3 regions of the Pelosinus sp. IPA-1 genome follow, and region 2 is predicted to be linked to each of the others. Evidence: riboswitches for the same ligand, from Rfam matches in the RefSeq annotation. Region 2 holds a riboswitch; each other region holds the start of a gene.
The links. A riboswitch is a leader RNA that binds a small molecule or an ion and turns the genes downstream of it on or off. The one in region 2 is predicted to bind thiamine pyrophosphate.
Positions count from the first base shown of each region.

Region 1: it holds a riboswitch for thiamine pyrophosphate, as region 2 does, so the genes downstream of both, thiS (sulfur carrier protein ThiS) here and thiW (energy coupling factor transporter S component ThiW) in region 2, are expected to answer to the same signal.
Region 3: it holds a riboswitch for thiamine pyrophosphate, as region 2 does, so the genes downstream of both, thiD (bifunctional hydroxymethylpyrimidine kinase/phosphomethylpyrimidine kinase) here and thiW (energy coupling factor transporter S component ThiW) in region 2, are expected to answer to the same signal.

Region 1 covers NZ_BSVC01000001.1:684,113-690,451, reverse strand. The annotation lists gene thiE (thiamine phosphate synthase) at 1-548, opposite strand, end outside; gene thiF (sulfur carrier protein ThiS adenylyltransferase ThiF) at 583-1,209, opposite strand; gene thiH (2-iminoacetate synthase ThiH) at 1,206-2,309, opposite strand; gene QSJ81_RS03140 (thiazole synthase) at 2,320-3,090, opposite strand; gene thiS (sulfur carrier protein ThiS) at 3,095-3,286, opposite strand; TPP riboswitch at 3,429-3,531, opposite strand; gene deoD (purine-nucleoside phosphorylase) at 3,581-4,282, opposite strand; gene QSJ81_RS03125 (DUF3369 domain-containing protein) at 4,340-5,866, opposite strand; gene QSJ81_RS03120 (sensor histidine kinase) at 5,885-6,339, opposite strand, start outside.
Region 2 covers NZ_BSVC01000002.1:48,653-54,991, reverse strand. The annotation lists gene QSJ81_RS03935 (penicillin-binding transpeptidase domain-containing protein) at 1-532, shown strand, start outside; gene QSJ81_RS03930 (MerR family transcriptional regulator) at 677-1,480, shown strand; TPP riboswitch at 1,732-1,838, shown strand; gene thiW (energy coupling factor transporter S component ThiW) at 2,169-2,702, shown strand; gene thiM (hydroxyethylthiazole kinase) at 2,683-3,513, shown strand; gene QSJ81_RS03915 (DUF350 domain-containing protein) at 3,609-4,046, opposite strand; gene QSJ81_RS03910 (glutathionylspermidine synthase family protein) at 4,078-5,310, opposite strand; gene QSJ81_RS03905 (hypothetical protein) at 5,314-5,622, opposite strand; gene QSJ81_RS03900 (hypothetical protein) at 5,594-6,088, opposite strand.
Region 3 covers NZ_BSVC01000002.1:461,463-467,801, reverse strand. The annotation lists gene sfsA (DNA/RNA nuclease SfsA) at 1-211, opposite strand, end outside; gene msrB (peptide-methionine (R)-S-oxide reductase MsrB) at 225-662, opposite strand; gene thiE (thiamine phosphate synthase) at 820-1,449, opposite strand; gene thiM (hydroxyethylthiazole kinase) at 1,442-2,254, opposite strand; gene cytX (putative hydroxymethylpyrimidine transporter CytX) at 2,218-3,450, opposite strand; gene thiD (bifunctional hydroxymethylpyrimidine kinase/phosphomethylpyrimidine kinase) at 3,440-4,249, opposite strand; TPP riboswitch at 4,348-4,459, opposite strand; gene QSJ81_RS05935 (hypothetical protein) at 4,833-5,261, shown strand; gene QSJ81_RS05930 (efflux RND transporter permease subunit) at 5,337-6,339, opposite strand, start outside.

The sequences.
Region 1 (6,339 bases), on a different contig from region 2:
TTTGCTCCTGTTTTAACAACCTCTGCTACGTTACTTTCTGTTATCCCTCCAATTGCAACAAAGGGAATGGGTATATTCTTAACTACATAATCTAAATATTCTAGTCCAACTGGCTGGCACACATTCTTTTTTGTGGAAGTTTTAAAAATTGGCCCTACCCCAATATAATCGGCGCCTGAAGCAACAGCCTCTTGGGCTTGCTGAGGCGAATGAGTTGATATCCCAATCCTCATATCCCCCACCAATTCTCTAACTGCCGCAAGAGGAAAATCATCTTGTCCAATATGTACTCCGTCAGCTTGCACCATCATTGCCAAATCAATATCATCATTAACAATAAAAAATACGCCCGTTTCTTTTGTTAACCTTCGAATGATTTTACACTCTTGATATTTCAATTTCATACTTTTATCTTTTTCTCGGTATTGAACTATTTTAATACCAGCGTCAATCCATTGTTTTACTACTTCGATATTGCTTCGACCTAAGGAAAAGTCTTCCGCTGTAATACAGTATAAATCATTGGGTAAGGAATAATTCCTATCCATACAATCACCCCACCTTTCCTCTATCCTTTTGACATTAGAGGTTATTTAACACAAATTGTAAAATAAGATTTGCCTGTTTTGCTGCCGCAATACTGACTCTAGGTGCACAGGGTGGCAGCTCCTTGCCGACAGCAGAGGATAAATCACCGACAACATATAAGTTTTCTTTGATTTTATGAGTTTTTATTTCATCACTATCCGCATAACCTGCGAGACCAGAAGCAGATACAATAAATTTTTCAGACTGTAGGTATTCTTCTACAATCATTTTCTTATAGTTTGCTTGATCAAAGGCTTCAACAATAATATGGCAATCTTTAAACAGGGCAGCAACATTGTGTTCCTCTATTCGCTCCTGCAAGATTTCTACTTGTATAGCAGGATTAATTGCCAGTAAGTTCTCCCTTAAGGTCGTTACCTTAGACTTACCAACTTGATTGTAAAAATAAAACTGCCGATTAAGATTAGAAAACTCAATTGTATCAAAGTCTACAATTACAAAATTGCTAAAACCACTACGCACTAAATTCACTGCACAGTTGGAACCTAGTCCCCCAGCTCCACCGATACCTACCGTAATCTGTTGGATCTTTTCTAAATTGTTCTCTCCTAGAGCCATACCTAATGCTTTCTCAAATAAGTTTCTATATTTTACTGTCATATCGCTTGCCAATCCTTAAATACAGGCTGATAACCTAATTGCAGAATGGCCTTAGACATCTCCTTCACACTCCGTGTATCAGAAACGGCAAATTGTCCTGCGTTTTCCTGAACCTCAATATGTCCCCCTACTGCAGTGTTGACTCCTGCAGACATTTTCGTAATCCCTAATTTAATAGCGTGGTTCCGAAATTCTGCACTTTCTCTAGTCGATAAAGGCATCCCCGCCCTTGGCATAAACAACCGAAAAGCGGTCATAAATTGAACCATATTCTTATCGTTCACGTTGTTTCCAGTTTCGCAAGCCCCCATAGTTGGACGTATACGAGGTAGCGATATACTAATCTCAACATCTGGATATTTATTTTGCAAGTAGTTAGCATGTAAGCCCGTAAAGAATCCATCTCTGCGCCAATCATCAAGTCCGAGCAAAGCTCCAATATTTACAGAGCGAAAACCAGCTTGACAAGCCCGTTCTGGTGCATCAAGGCGGAAGTGATAATCTTTCTTAGGCCCTTTCACATGAAGTTTGTCATAGATGATTGGATTGTAGGTTTCCTGATACATTGTCATGCTCTCTACACCAGCTTCTCCAAGTTTGGCGTACTCCTCTTCTGTTAAGGCATAGACCTCAATGGCAATGGAGGAAAAGTAGTTTTTTAAGATCTGAACACAATCTTCCATATAAGAGACGCCAGCTCTTACTGGAGCATCTCCTGTTAGAATTAAAATATGTTGAATGCCGGAAGCCGCAATATTTTTGGCTTCTTTTTCTACCTCTTCCATGGTCAATTGCTTACGGGTAAACGTATTGGTTATATTAAAACCACAATAGGTGCATTGATTTGTACAGTAATCAGATAAATACATCGGTGTATACAATAAAATGACACGTCCGAAATTTTGTACTGTCAACTGATTTGCCTTTTGGGCCATTAATTCTAAATGTTCTTCCCCTTTAGGAGATAATAAGGCTAAAAAATTCTTTACTGTTAATCGCTCTTTCCCAAGAATCTTTACAATATCTTCAGAGGTTGTATTTTGAAATACTTCTTCTATATTGCCTTCAGTATATTGCAAATACTCATCATAAAAGCTCATAGTTTCCTCCTCAATTATGTAAAAATCCAGTCAAAGGAGATGAAGAACTTGCCCACTTATGAGAACGCCCAAGACCCGCTAAATACGCTTTACGCCCGGCAATTACAGCCATACCAAAAGCCTCAGCCATTAAGACAGGATCGTCTGCGCTGGCAATTGCAGTATTTAATAAACAAGCTGCTGCCCCCATTTCCATCGCCTCGCAAGCGTCGGAAGGTTTACCAATCCCTGCATCAACAATCACTGGTAAAGATATTTCCTCAATCATTATTTTTAATAATTCTTTGGTTTTTAAACCTCGATTACTGCCAATGGGGGCACCTAATGGCATAACTGCTGCTGCACCAACTTCAACTAGTTTCTTTGCTACCATTAAATCTGGACTGATATAAGGTAATACTACAAACCCTTCCTTAGCTAATATTTCCGTTGCTTTAATGGTCTCATAACCGTCTGGCAACAAGTATTTATTATCCGAAATAACCTCAATTTTAATCCAGTTGCCACATCCTGCGGCCTTGGCTAACCGCGCAATTCGTATTGCCTCCTGTGCGTTTCGCGCACCAGAAGTATTCGGCAAAAGTTGCATACTGGAAGGAATATGATCCATCACATTCCCTCTAGGAGAATTAAAATCAATTCGTCGAAGCGCCACGGTAATAACTTGTGATCCTGATTTCTCTATAATTTCGGGAATCATAGTGTCTGCAGAATACTTACCTGTGCCAATAAATAGACGACTTTCTAAGCTTTTCCCACCAATCATTAATGAATCACTCATCAAATCAGCCTCCGCCAACAAATTTTAGTACTTCTAAACAATCCTTATCTTGCAAAGTAATCGTTGCCCATTCCTCTTTCTTTACTATATTGCCTTGATATTCCACAATAATGGTGTCAAGATTCAAACCTTTGCTAAGTAAAAACGTAGATAAATTTATCTCCTCCGCTATTTTTTCAAGGTTTCCGTTTAGCATAACCTCCAACTTTTTCACCTCACCTCTGTAATGCATTTAAGAATGAAATAGTATAGATAGTGATCGCAGAGAAATATTGAAATATGTAATGGTAAATAAAAAAAGCTTATCCAAAGAGGATAAGCTTTTATAAATAACATACACAAATATAAAATAGCTTCCCTACGATGGTACTAACCACATCAGGTTCAAAGGGTCAGGAATGAAAATTCCCTCTCAGCCATAAGGCTCCCCCAGCGTCATATGTAATTTCCTACAGTATATTATAGACCTTCATAAAGTGCAATGCTTTTTTTACTCTACCATTTCCAAAGCTATTTTCATCATTTGCGTAAAAGTCGTCTGCCGTTCCGCAGCAGAAGTAGCTTCACCTGTAACTAAGCTATCACTCACTGTCACAATGGTTAACGCCTTTACACCATGTTTTGCAGCCAAAGTATATAATCCTGCCGTTTCCATCTCGACGGCCAATACACCAAATTTGGTCCAACGCTTCCAATCCTCACAATCATCATGATAAAAGGTATCCGTTGTAAACACATTTCCGACTTTAGTTTCAATCCCTAACCGCTGCGCTACATCATATGCCTTTTTTAATAATTCAAAATTTGCTGTAGGAGCAAAGGTCATACCCTCAAACCGTTGTAGATTAATATTAGAATCATGAGAAGCTGACATAGCGAGAACAATGTCCTTAATTTTTACATTTTCCTGTAATGATCCGCAAGTACCAATCCGAATAATATTTTTCACATTATAGCTCGTCATTAACTCATGGGCATAAATAGATATAGAAGGAATCCCCATTCCCGAACCTTGTACAGAAACTCTTTTGCCCTGGTAATATCCTGTATACCCGTACATACCACGCACTTCATTATAACAAACAGCATTTTCCAAAAAGTTTTCCGCTATAAACTTAGCTCTAAGTGGATCACCAGGCATTAATACCGTACTAGCGATATCGCCTTCTTTTGCATCAATATGTAAACTCATTTTTCTACCTCCATCTTATTCTAACCATATTATACAACCCCCAGAAGTACGCCGCAATTATTCATCTGCATACTTTTCTCTCACCTTAATGATTTCATCCAAATTAGTAAAAAATAAATCAACTAATACAGGATCAAATTGTCCTCCCTTAGCCTCCTTGAAATAGGTCAAAATTTCATTTAATGGCCAGGCTTCTTTATAGACTCTTTTGCAGCTTAGTGCATCAAAGACATCGGCAATGGCGGCGATTCTAGCATAAATATGAATTTCTTCCCCTTTTAACCCACTAGAATATCCCTTGCCATCATATCGTTCATGGTGTTGCTGCGCAATAATAGCTGCTGCCTTTAACATCGTTAAATGAGATCCCTTTAACATATCATAGCCAATATTAGCGTGAAGTTTGACAACTTCAAACTCGGTTAGCGTTAATTTCCCTGGTTTATTTAATATCTCATCAGGGATCCCTAGCTTACCTATATCATGCATAGGAGTCGCTAAATGAATTAGATCCACTTCATCATCTGGTAATCCATATTTTTCAGCCAGCAAACGAGCATATTCAGCAACACGTCTTACATGGTTGCCTGTTTCTTTTGAGCGCGTTTCTGCCACTTCGGCCAACCTAAAGAAAACCTCTCGTTGTGTATTATACATTTCTAAATGCAATTTAAGATTTTCAAAGGCAGAAGAAACATTTAAGCAAAAAACATCTAATAAACGCCTATCTAACTCACTAAGTCTTTGTCCACCCTCCATATAAATTAGATACACATAATCGTCTGCACTTTGCCAGTAAAGAATAAAGTAATCCTCAAAAAATATACTTTGTTTCGCCATAAGAACGTAATCAAGTTTATTTTTCACGTCAATCGAAATATTTTCGTAGGTTTCACTATCAAAGGTACCTGTAGCTGCTAAAACCTTTATTTCTCCATCCTTCTTTCGCGTAGCGGCAAAACTCGATACCTTGACATACAAGCTATTCTTATTAAGTCCAAGCATTGCGATGAGTTGCATTAGTACACCAGCGGCAAAGTTTTGCATGGATTGCATACGAAAAATCTCAGGTGAAGACTGGATAATTTTTTCTAACCCTTGTTTATTCATGGCAATTGTCAATAAATCTCGATGAGAACGCAACGCAGAGATTAAGGTAGTTATCAGCTTTTGGGCTGTTAATTCCGTTTTTTCTTTATAATCATTAATGTCGTATTCAACAATAATCTGGGCTTCTGGAGCTTCTCCGGGCTGGCCCGTACGCAATACAATCCGCACCAACTTATTTTCCATAACGTCTCGAATGTATTTTACCAGTTCTAACCCGGCATCCGCTCTCTCCATGACAACATCTAATAAAATAAGAGCAATATCCCCATGTTCCTCTAGTACCGTCTTAGCTTCACTAGCAGAATAAACACTAAGAAGCTCAATCTTTTTACCTTCAAATACAAAGTTATTTAATACTAGCTTGGTAACAATATGTACTTCTTCTTCGTCATCAACGATCAAAACCTTTATCTGTCCTGCTGCCTTACTATCACGTACATCCGTCTCTTCTACAAATAACAATTCATCATCCATGATATTTTCTCCTTTAACTTAAGTACGTTCTGGAAGTTTTATTGTAAAAACCGTACCGTTTCCCAGCTGACTAGTACACTCAACGGTTCCTTTCATTTTAAAAACCACCAAATTATAGACAATATGCATACCAAGGCCAGTACCACCAGTACCCCGCCGTGTTGTAAAAAATGGCTCAAAGATCTTCTTTTGCACCTCTGGCTCCATACCTTTTCCATCATCTGCATAAATCAAGGTGATAATCCCAGCTTCATAAGAAACAGTAATGGAAATCGTGCCTAGTTCGTCTGGATAATAAGCATGTAATATAGAATTGTTTAGCATATTTGATATAATTTGCCAAAATGCTCCAGGATACCAGTAAACCTTAATGCCCTCAGGACAAGTTACGTTTATTTTGTGCTGAGTCTTTTTCAATTGAGGATTTAGGCTTACCAATACATCCTGTATGTATTCTTTCAAATCAAAATTTC
Region 2 (6,339 bases):
CACTTTATTTAAATGGAATGGAACCCAATATACATTTCCGAGCTGGAACCATGATCAAACCTTGGCGTCTGCTACGAGGGATTCCGTAGTCTGGTACTTTCAAGAACTTGCCACACGAATTGGAACTGAAAGAATGCAGACATTTATTGATAAGATAGAATACGGGAACCGCAACACTTCTGGCGGTTTGACCACATTTTGGTTAAGATCTTCATTGCAGATTTCAGCCCGGGAACAAGTGGATTTATTACACAGACTATATGCGAATCAATTACCGGTTTCCCCCCAAAATGTAGCTATTGTGAAAAAGAACATAACTTTGCTAGAAAATGACGATGTGCGGTTAATGGGTAAAACCGGTTCGGGATTACAAGATGATAAATGGATATTAGGTTGGTTTGTCGGCTGTGTCGAAAAACAAGGAAATCGATATTTCTTCGCTACTAATATTCAAGCCTCAGATGGCGCTATCGGCGGAAAGGCCAGAGAGATTACGAAATCAATTTTAAGAGACCTTCAAGTTTTACAGTAGAGACTTTTCGAGTTACTGTATTCTTTAGAAAGTTGTTTAACCTTTCAATAAACTGCTAAATAACTATTGACTTTAACGTAACGTAAAGTACTATACTAAAAAACAAGAGATAGCTATCAATAATAAAAAAAATTGAGGTGTAAAGTGCTTTCTATCGGAGAATTCTCTAAAATCTGTGGTGTCACAACAAGAACATTGCGACACTATGACACAATTGGTTTGATCAAACCAACCCATATAAATCCAGACACTGGTTATCGTTTTTATGAGGTATCCCAAATTCGCCAACTGTTACTAATTAACCGACTAAAAGGATATCATTTTTCCCTTGAAGAAATAGCTGCAATGGTTTCCATGTACGATAATCATTATATTCTCAATCAGATAACAAGCAAGAAAAATGAAATCCAATTAAAAATTGAACACTACAAACTACTGGAAAATCAATTAAAGTTTGATATTTTAAATTTAGAAAGAGGTGTTGATATTATGTCATTTATTGATGATATTGAAGTAACGTTAGTTGAAACCAAACCTCAGCATATTCTGTACAGTAGGCAACTTATGAGCGTTGATGATTATTGTAAATACATTGGTAAACTATTTGAACTAGCCCATTCAAGCGGAATGCAGTTTGCCGGGGCACCAATGTCAATTTATCATGATAAAGAGTTTGATCCAGCTAATAATGATACTGAAGTCGCTCTTCCTGTTGAGGTACAGAATCAACATACTAGACTACTGGCAGGAGGACTTTGTGCAACGGCTACATGTAAAGGTGCTTACTCCAACCTTCCAAATAGTTATGCTAAACTCACTGAGTGGATAAATGAAAATGGTTATGATGTTACCTCAGCTCCTTATGAACAATATCTAAAAGGACCAATGGAATCACAATCTGCAGATGATTATATTACTCAAATTTTTTTTCCTGTAAAGAAACGCTAAATCCCTTTCATAGAAAAAGAACAGGCCGGTAATGTCTGTTCTTTTTCTATGAAGACATATAGGAATAGCCAAAAAATTGCATTATAAGACCCAATTATCCAGAGTACCAACCAAACCATACCAAACTAAAGCTCCCCAACTGGCTATCTCCAACACGCTAAGCGCAACATTAGGATATTATACGAAGATATGAGAAACTAAAAAAGAGCCTTATTTGAAAAATTGTATCACTTATGATACAATAACCACAATTAAATACTCTGGGGAGCTTGTATGACAGGCTGAGAAAAAGTAACTAAACTTTGACCCAATTACCTGATTTGGATAATGCCAACGTAGGAAATTAATCTATAGTGATTTAAGGCTATAGTACAAATGGGGTATGCCGTTATTGGTATGCCCTGTTTTTGTTTATGTTCGGGATTTCGTTCCCGAAAAGGCGGAGGAGGAGCGTCCTGCGCCTAAAAAAACAATTAAATAGCGAGGGAGCTCGTGTTTCGAGATGAGAGGAAGCTTTTAAGCTTCGACCGACCTGATATGATGCATGGTTATACAGGGGATGCTATTTAGTTTATACGAGAAATATACCTCAATAACAATATTGCTCCACCTGTATGACGTACTCTGTCAATCAACAGGATTTAAGCAAATCTGCTTAAAAATAAATATTGTTAGCGAGGTATTTTTTATGAACAGAAAATCCAATCTTTTAAAACTAGTCATTCTATCAATGATGGTCGCACTTGGTGTAGTCATTTCACCGATTCTTCGCATTGAAGGAATGTGTCCCATGGCTCATTTTATTAACATTGTATGTGCCGTTTTGCTTGGCCCCTGGTATGCCCTGCTCTGTGCAACACTGATTGGTGTAATCCGTATGATGGTGATGGGAATTCCGCCTTTGGCACTGACTGGTGCAGTTTTTGGGGCTATGCTGTCAGGAATTTTTTATAGAATCTCTAAGGGAAAATTGATTTATGCGGTTTTAGGAGAGGTTATTGGAACTGGCATAATTGGAGCTATTGTTTCTTACCCGGTTATGACTTTTATCTATGGTAAAACAGGGCTTACATGGCTCTTTTATGTGCCGCTATTTGTTTGCGGAACGCTGATCGGCGGAACGATTGCATACTTTTTTCTTACGTCGCTAAAAAAATCAGGTATGCTTGCAAATTTTCAGAAAAGCTTGGGAGGGAAATTTTATGACCAACCCAATGCTTAATATTACAGATCTATTAGAAATAAGGCATCAAGTAAAGGCAGAAAAACCGCTGATCCACTGTATAACGAATCACATTTCAATCAATGACTGTGCAAATGCTGTACTTGCTATTGGTGCAAAACCGATTATGGCAGAACATCCTCGTGAGGTTAGCCAAATCACAGCTACTTCCAAAGCACTAGCCGTAAATCTCGGAAATATAAACGATACTCGCATGGAATCAATCATGATTTCCGGTAAAATCGCCTTTGAAAAAAGTATTCCTTCTATTATTGATATTGTTGGCGTCGCCTGCAGTGACCTTCGCCTTGATTTTACAAAGAAATTTATATCGGAATGTCACCCAAATGTCATTAAAGGAAATATGTCAGAATTAAAAGCTCTATGTGATGCAAAAAGCGATGCCAAAGGGATTGATGTGGGCGAAAAAGATGCTATTACAGATGATACGATTGCTAATAGCATTGCCATGCTAAAAACTCTTTCTTCAAAGACTGGTTCTATTGTAGTCGCAACAGGAGCTGTTGATATTATAACAGACGCTACTGAAACCTATCTTATTAGAAACGGCTGTGAAATGCTTTCAATGATAACAGGAACGGGTTGCATGCTAAATGTGTTGGCTGCAACCTTTATCTCAAATAAAAATATCCTTAGAGGAACGGTTTTGGCGACAGCTTTACTGGGAATATGCGGCGAATTATCCCATAACGTACAAGGGACTGGGATGTTTAAAACAAAACTTTTAGACTCTATATTCAGCATATCAGATTATGTATTGGAAGAAAAAATAAGATACACACCAATTTAGCTTTAAACGCAAAAATGGCTATTTACCCATTAGTAGGCAAATAGCCATTTCCTTTACCTTTTCATTAAAGGTATATGGCCCATTCTCAGTTACATTCAGTAACTAATTAAAGCAGCCATCATTAATCCACTCGCTACACTAATACTAGCAGAAAGGATACCTACTGAAACATTCCCCTTGGGAATTTCTTCTGTAACTTTAATCGGCATAAGCAACCTAAATAAACAAAATACGATCACTTCAAAAACAATACTTACCATACCCCAAAGCGTTAAATCGAAAAGATTTACAGAATGAAAAATTGCGGAAGATAGAACAATTGCTAAACCTAGCATTTTTCCGCCTAAATCATATGCCGTAGCCATGGCAGCATCCACATGACCTGAATCGCTTACGTCGCCACCCTTACGAAGTATCGCAAAGTCATTATAAGGTGTCGTAAGACTAAAGGCATACATACCAATCCAAAGGAGTGGGATTGAAACACCTAAATATAGTAAAAAGTTCGATATATTTGCCCACTGTGCATTCATCTATTATCATCATCCTTTATCACTTATTACATTACTCTACACAAATAGGAAGGAAGTAGGACATATCATCCGTAATACGCCCGCCAACGCGAGCATTAATTGCCGAAGCTTTACCGTTTAGCAAAAATGACCCCCATAGAAGATATCCCTCATACATTCCATCTAATGTCTCAATTTCAATATTCTCTAAATCAACCATTTGTTGATAAATCACCAATTGCTCTTTGAAGGAGCCCTGAGAATCATAGGTCAATACAGTTCCATCAGAAGCATACAATGCAATTCCGCCCCCTTCTCTTCCTAAGACAGGCTTAACTACATAGGATGATTCTTTTGAAAAACGATTTTCGAAATATGTTGGAATCATATAATACTCTATCACTTCATGTTCCTCTTGGGTAAAAAACTCACCTATTTCATGTAAATTCCATATCAATGCCTGTAATGCTTTTGTTTGTGCTATAATTGCCGCTGGCGGATTGATCAAAGCTAATTTTCCTTCTGCTACGAGTTTAAGAACAGAAGCACCTGTCGGAAAACCATCGATATCCTTTTCTATACTAAGAACTCCCAAGGGGTGTAACCTATATAAAATATCAATTGGGGCTAATTCTCTTTCTATTAAGGCACAAAGCTTATTCTTATACAATCGAAGATCTTTTAAAGGAACAAAAGTAGCGTTCAATTTTGAGCAATTCATTAGATAGTGAGTGGTTCCAATATCCTCAGAATGCCAATCCAAAGAACTAAAAACCATCTTATTGGCATCATAACCTAACGCTACATATTCTTCTGCAATTCGTTGAAAAGCTTGACAAATTTCATCTTCCAACCCAAAATTGGGATCTTGTAGCCCATAATAAGAGCACACTTTACCATTTACATAATATGCTTCGACAATACCTCCAGGTGTATCACTATTAAATTCGAGCATTTTCCACCCTTTGCTTGTTTTAGCAAAATCAAATCTTCCAATAACCGTTGTCATTTCTGGAGGTAAAGAAATTCGAGCTGCAGCAATGATTGATTCAGGAATTCCTAATTCTATAAAAAGCTGATTATCCATCTTTTGAACAGCTGATACAAGCTTAGAAAAGATTTTCCCCAATTGTTCTGAGGCATAGCCTAACTCTTCTCTTGACCTCTGCGAAATGGAGTAAATTGAAGCCAGAGCATATTCTTTTTCATACATCCAATCCCAGGTAAAGATGCCCTCCTCCCTCAGTGGTTTATAAATGCTTTCACGTCTCTTTAAATAACTCATTTTTTATTCAGCACCACCAACAGCACTGCTTCCTATACCAGCTTTACCAGACGTAATCCCTTCCGAAATCTGCCCATTTTTAGATGATGAAGAACTACGATATCCACTTCCGCTAGATCCCGAATAGGAATTCTGATCATCCTTATCTTCTTGATCTGCTTGACGAGGAGTAGTCAAATAACAACCTGCCGACACAGCTACTATCGCAGCCATAAATAGTCCCACTACTTTTTTTGTTTTACTACCCGCATTCCCCTTATTCGTGTAGTAACCCTTATAATTTTTAAATTCTTTTGCATAATTTACTTTCATAAACATCCTCCGTACCAGTTGGCTTCGCATATAAAACAAATAATTTTCGATCTTCGTCAATTTCACTCGAAGTCTTTTGCCATTCTTGTCCAGACCAAATAAAATAGTCGCTTTGTAAATAAAGTAACACTTCTTTTCTTTCTCTTAATTCATAGGTAAATACTAACGGGTATATTTCAGCCTCTTCTATGAACTGTCGTATTTCTAATCTAATATATTTATTAGTCTGCCGTATATTATCATCATAGCTTATTACATCCTCTTCTATCTTCTTTACATAAATTACACAAGATAAAACTCCCATTGCACAAGAAGATCTTTCATACAAAACGCCTTCTTTAACAAAGTAATCACATGCAAAACGAGCTGCTACTTCTATCTCATCAATATCTGAAAAGTAATATAAAAGCGGATACTGTTGACTTTCATCTAACAGACGATATTCTAGCTTTGTCAGTAAAATCACTCCCTTGACTGCTATCAACTATTATTTTAATTACCCTTAGGTAAATATTTTTTTCCATTCAACCTTGCTATAAAGAGGACTAAGACTGGCAATCAATATACAATTAAAGCATAGTTGATGTTAAATCATATTAGCACTCACTCCACGTAATCTCATGCTTCTTATTGTAAGTGATTTTACATAAAATTACATCAGCCTTAAGATATATTTCTGTAAATGTTTAGAATTTCAATAATACTATTCTTTTTTAT
Region 3 (6,339 bases), 410 kb from region 2:
CTTTATAAATACAAATAACCGAATACTTTGTTTTCCTTGCTGGGTTTTGAGAACATTCTAAAATCACCTTCGTACCTGCAATAAACAGCTCTTTGCATCGGCCTGTATTTTTTACATGAACAATTTCCTCTATTCCCTCTACCCACACATGAGCAATAAAGCGATTGATTCTTTTTATAAAAGTTCCTTCTACTATTTTATTATATTTCATAACAAACCACTATCTATTTCTCCCTATCAAATAATGTAAGATATTTTCCATATCCTTCTTTTTCTAAATCCTCTTTATCGATAAAACGTAACGCTGCCGAGTTAATACAATAACGCAGATTAGTTGGAGCAGGGCCATCGGTAAAAACATGGCCTAAATGAGAATCTCCTTCTTTACTACGCACTTCTATACGATTCATAAAATGACTATGATCGGCCTTTTCCTTAACCGCTTCTTCCGACACAGGTTTTGTAAAGCTAGGCCACCCACAACCAGAGTCATATTTGTCTAGGGAAGTAAATAATGGTTCCCCTGAAACAATATCTACATAAATACCTGCTTGCTTATGTTCCCAATATTCATTGCGAAAAGCAGGTTCCGTTCCGTTGTTTTGTGTTACTTCATATTGAACTTTACTAAGCTTATTCTTTAACTGTTCTTTATCTTTCATTACCTAACACCCCTTTTGATTTGATTCTAATTCCTATTATTCTACCCCCGAGTTAGGTGAGATATTAAGCTAAAAGTGTAGTAACTTACTAACTTCTATTATAAAAAGTTAAAATCCTGCAACGCCTTAGGAACGTTACAGGATATCTTTTGACGCTTTATTTAGTTATGATCTGACGCAGCTGCACAGCTGCTTCCCTAGGATTGGCTGCAGCAATAATTGCAGATACTATCGCGGCTCCATCCACTCCTGTCTCTATTACATCATGAATATTACTGGCATTAATACCGCCAATTCCAACAATCGGTATGCTAATTTTTTCTTTTATCATCCTTAAATCCTCAAGACTCACATGATCTGCATCACTTTTGGTCAAAGTAGGGAATAAGGCCCCAATCCCAAGGTAATCTGCTCCTTCCTCTTGGGCCCTCAGCGCTTCTTCTAGGGTAGATACAGATACCCCAATAATCTTTGTTGGCCCGAGTAAATTTCTTGCCACTGGCAAGGGCATATCCTCTTGACCAATGTGTACACCATCTGCATCTACGGCTAGAGCGATGTCTACACGATCATTGACAATAAAGGGAACACCATAGGCAGCAGTAATATCTTTAACCTGTATGGCCAACTGAAAAAAATCTAACGTAGATATGTTTTTTTCACGGATTTGTACTAAAGTAACGCTGCCCTTAATAGCTTCTTCTACTGTAGTAGCAAGATCTTTGCCACTTAATAATTCTCGGTCCGTAACTAAGTACAAGGAATAATCAATTGCCCCTTTATCCATTCGTTATCGTGCCGCCTTTTTCTAAAATCTCTGGAGTCATATTCCATACAGCATCAAATAACCGAGCGCGAAATGTTCCAATCCCTTCGCCAGCTTTCAAAGATTGTCTCGCGAGCTCCCCAGCTAGCCCCATGGTCATAACCCCTGCCGCTGCTCCGACAAACAAATCGTCATTTGCGCCACAATAAGAAGCAATGAGGGACGTAGCCATACATCCAGTGCCAGTAACCTCTGACAATATAGGATGTCCATTATGAATCAGGCAAACTTTATTTCCTTGAGCAATAACATCTTGTTTACCCGTAATTGCAATCACGCAGCTAAGTTTTTGCGAAAGATAAAGTGCTACCTTTTCCCCATCCATTTCATCAGCCACAGAATCGACGCCTTTAATTTCTGTAGCGATACCCGCTAAAATTTTCATTTCTGACATATTACCACGTATTACATCAGGACGAACGTCTTCTATAATTTGTTTTGCCGTAACTGTACGAAGGTTAGTAGCTCCTACCCCGACTGGATCAAATACAATGGGAATTCCCTTTTCTTTCGCCTTTTTGCCAACGACTAGCATGGATTCAATACTTCGAGAATTCAGTGTACCTATATTTAACACTAAGGAAGAAGCAAACGAAACCATTTCTTCAACTTCTTCTATATCATCTGCCATCACAGGAGAAGCACCTATCGCTAAGGTGATATTTGCACAATCATTCACTGTCACATAATTAGTAATATGATGCACTAAAGGCTTCTTTTGTTTTAGAGCTATAAGGCCATCGGAGATTTTTTGCAGTATTTCCATTGTTTCGTATACCCCCATATTATTTTGTAGAGTAATGCAGTAATCAACATAACAGGTATCGTCGCTCCTAAGATAAATTCCATTTTGATAAACTGATAATACATTACTACCCCAAGAGCCCAAACCACTAGTGCACTCCAGTTGATTAGCACCTCGGGTCTAACCAGCCGATTTTTAATGATAAAATACTCGGTCAAGAGTACCGCAAATAAAGGCGCAAAAACTGACCCGATAGCGATTAGAAAACTTTCGTACTCTTCCATATTGATCCACAAAGCGATCACTGTACCAATAACCGTCATCACCAAAGCAACTTGTTTTTCGTTTAACTCAGGGAAAATATTATTAAAGCTTACACCTGCGGAATAAGCATCCAAGAAAGTCGTCGTTACTGTTGCTAATACTACAATTCCCAAGGCAGATAATCCCAAATTAGCAGCTAGCATCATAGCCGAAGGTTCTGGGTTACCAGCAACAATAGCAGCTCCGAGGCCAATAATATACATCCAGCAGCTGCCAATAAAGTAGCCCAGGCCGCTGCCTAAGGCTGCGCTTGTTTTACTTTTTGCAAAACGGGTGTAATCTGCAATTAACGGTAACCAAGATAAAGGCATAATTACACTAAGTTCTAACGCTTCACCAAAGGACATACCACCAGCAGGTAGTACGCTTAAAGCGGAACTATCTTTAAATACAACGGTACTTAGTATCACCGTTATACCTAATAAGAGAAATACGGCCAACATATTAAGCCTCTTCAAGCCGCCTTCTCTGCCCAGAGCGATCCATAAAAGAACTAATCCACCAATACCAATACTCCATAAGGACATTTGATCCATACCCCAAAGTATCTTACTAATTTCATTGGCTGATCTGGCCGCAGCAATAATCATAACGGCAGTCCAACCAACTAGTTGCAGTACATTTAGGATGGAGAACAAATAGGAACCATAGGCTCCAAAAGAAATTCTGGTAGATACTAGGGCTGGTATCCTTTCCTGCGTACCTATGATGCCACATAACACCATCATAACGGTACCCACCACATGACCAATGACAATGGCAGTCACACCACTTTGAAAACCTAGAGGAGCCAACAACCCGCCTGTTAAAATCTCCGCAATGGACACAGCCGCACCAAACCACAAAAACAAATAATGGGTAAAACCAAGTGTATTATTATTTTCATTCATCATCTAACATACCTGCACCTTTATATAAATTATAGAAATGATGGACGGGGCCAACCCCTTTACCAATGGAAAAAGAATGTTCAATCGCGGTATGGATATATTCTTTAGCCCGCGCAACTGCCTCTTGTGGCAAATATCCTTTTGCCAAGTTGGCCGCAATAGCAGCTGACAAAGTACAACCCGTACCGTGGGTATTTGGGGTGGCAATTCGCAAGGAGCCAAAATGGTGGAAAATTTCCCCGTCGAATAAGACATCAACGGCATCCTCTTCTCGATGACCTCCCTTTAAGAGAACATATTTGGGCCCTAACAGATGAATGGCTTTAGCAGCTTCCTCCATATCTTTTAAGCTATGTATCTTCCTTCCACTGATTTCTTCCGCCTCGGGAATATTAGGAGTCAGCACTGTCGCCAAAGGCAATAAACAAGAGACTAATGCCTCCATTGCATCGGGCTGGAGTAAATAATATCCGCTTTTTGATATCATTACTGGATCCACAACAACATTCTGGGCATTAAACTTTTTGAGGCCATTGGCTACTGCTCGAATCGTTTCGATGCGAGAAACCATACCAATTTTAACAGCTGAAACTGATATATCATCAAAAATAGCTTCTATTTGTTTCTCTATAACAGTTACATCAATATCTTGTACAGCAAATACACCTTGGGTATTCTGAGCTGTCACGGCTGTAATGACACTCATACCAAATACCCCATGAGCACAAAAAGCCTTTAAATCAGCTTGAATTCCAGCTCCACCACTAGAATCGGAACCTGCTATCGTAAGTACCTTTTTAATAAAAATTCCCCCTTAAAAATATTCAACCACATTGCGTCTTTGTGGTTTATAATACTCTATCATGCAAAAAAGCGCATCCATAGGATGCGCTTGGTACACAAAAACTATATCGCTATCCCTCCGCTGGCATTACCCAGATCAGGTTACAGGGTCATAGATTTTATCAGATCTATATCTCAGCCAGCCTCTCCAGCCCCCCTTGCCTTATTCAGTTCAGCATCATCGTAACATATCCAAACTAGTTTTTCAACTTCTTATGTAAGGACACTTACATCTTACTCTACAACACTTTATTATAGTTAACCGATTTGTCCCGTAATAATTAAATCATTGTTTGAAAATACCTAATCCTGTTAATAATAACAAACAACCCTTTACTAATTTTTGCACCCTAAAGTCCATACCCGAATTTTATATTCATCAAAAGCCTAGGTGCTAAATGAAAAGAAAAAACATAAACTTTATTAGTTCTTATTTTTTCAGTCTTACTATAGGTAGAATGTTTATTTTTTCCTATTGCTATGATATAGAAGTAGATTTTATATCTCTTATATGAGAAGTCCCCAATAAAGGAGGTCTTATTATGTGCAAAGAGTCTTTTAAAGCAGTTTTATTCTGCATGCGCTGCAATCAAGAGGCTGTTCATGATATTAACTACAATAACAACTTAATTGTACAAATATCTTGTGAAGGATGTGGAAAAACCATTGGACCTTATCGGCAAATTACTGCAACGCCTCTACCAAGTAACCTAATACATAAAACAACCATTATCTCTTCTCCTGCCCCAACAAATGATAATAGTAACCCTGAAAACGTACTCAAAAAACCCTCTTCCCAAACTTATGGCGAATTCCTCTTGTCTCGCATCATAACAAAACCCTCTCGCTTGAACCAAGAAATCCGTAATGATCTGACAACGTTCCTTTGCTCTATTCCCGTTCGGTTTATGACGAAACCTGTACGTATCGCTAAGGAATACCACACTTTGAAAGTCAATTTACATCGATAAAACCATAAAAGAAAAGAAGACTTAGGCTCTGACGGAGTTATACTCCACTGGAACCCAAGTCTTCTTTTTCATTACTTATTTCACAGAACTTCCTGCATCATGAGATGCCTGCAATTCTTTTTTATGTTGCTTATGTTTGTTCAGAGCACCCACTCCCCGCTCAATTAGAACAAAGAGAACAGGAATTAAGAAAATTCCTAGTGTTGTAGCTGCCAGCATACCGCCAACAACGGCCGTACCCATAGAATTTCTCGCTCCAGCACCAGCTCCTGTAGCAATTACAAGAGGTAAACATCCAATAATAAAGGCTAAGGAAGTCATTATGATAGGACGTAACCTTAATTTAGCGGCTTCAATCGCTGCTTTAACAGGGTCCATGCCCTTATCAACCCTAACTTTCGCATATTCGACGATTAGGATTGCATTTTTAGCTGACAATCCAATGAGCATAACCATACCAATCTGCATGTAAACATCATTTTGTAAATTACGTACAAATTGGAATAAGAATGCTCCAAATATGCCAGTAGGAACTGACAGAAGAACTGCAAAAGGTATACCAAAACTTTCATAAAGAGCTGCCAAGCATAAGAATACAAACAGCAAGGCAAAGCCGAAGACAAAAGGAGCACGACCACCAGATATTTTTTCTTCACGACTCTGATCGGCCCATTCATAACCAAAATCACTAGGCAGCGTCTGCGCTGCTACTTCTTCCAGTGCAGCTAATGCTTGACCAGAGCTATATCCTAGAGCTGGATTACCCCCTACCTGAATCGTTCTGTATCCATTAAACCGTTTAATTACAGGAGGTGCCGTAATGGTTTGTGGTTTTAATAAGGTATTGAGTGGTACCATGACACCAGATGAACTACGGACATAGAAGAAACGAGTTCCTTCTACATCATTACGGAATTGCTGTTCCGCTTGCATAACTACTTTATAGGACCTACCGAAACGGTTAAAATCATTAACCTGTACGCCACCAAGGAAGGTCTGTAAGGCAGTAAATACATCCTTTACTGGAATACCTAACTGCTCTGCTTTTTCCCGATCTACATCAAAACGATAACCAGGA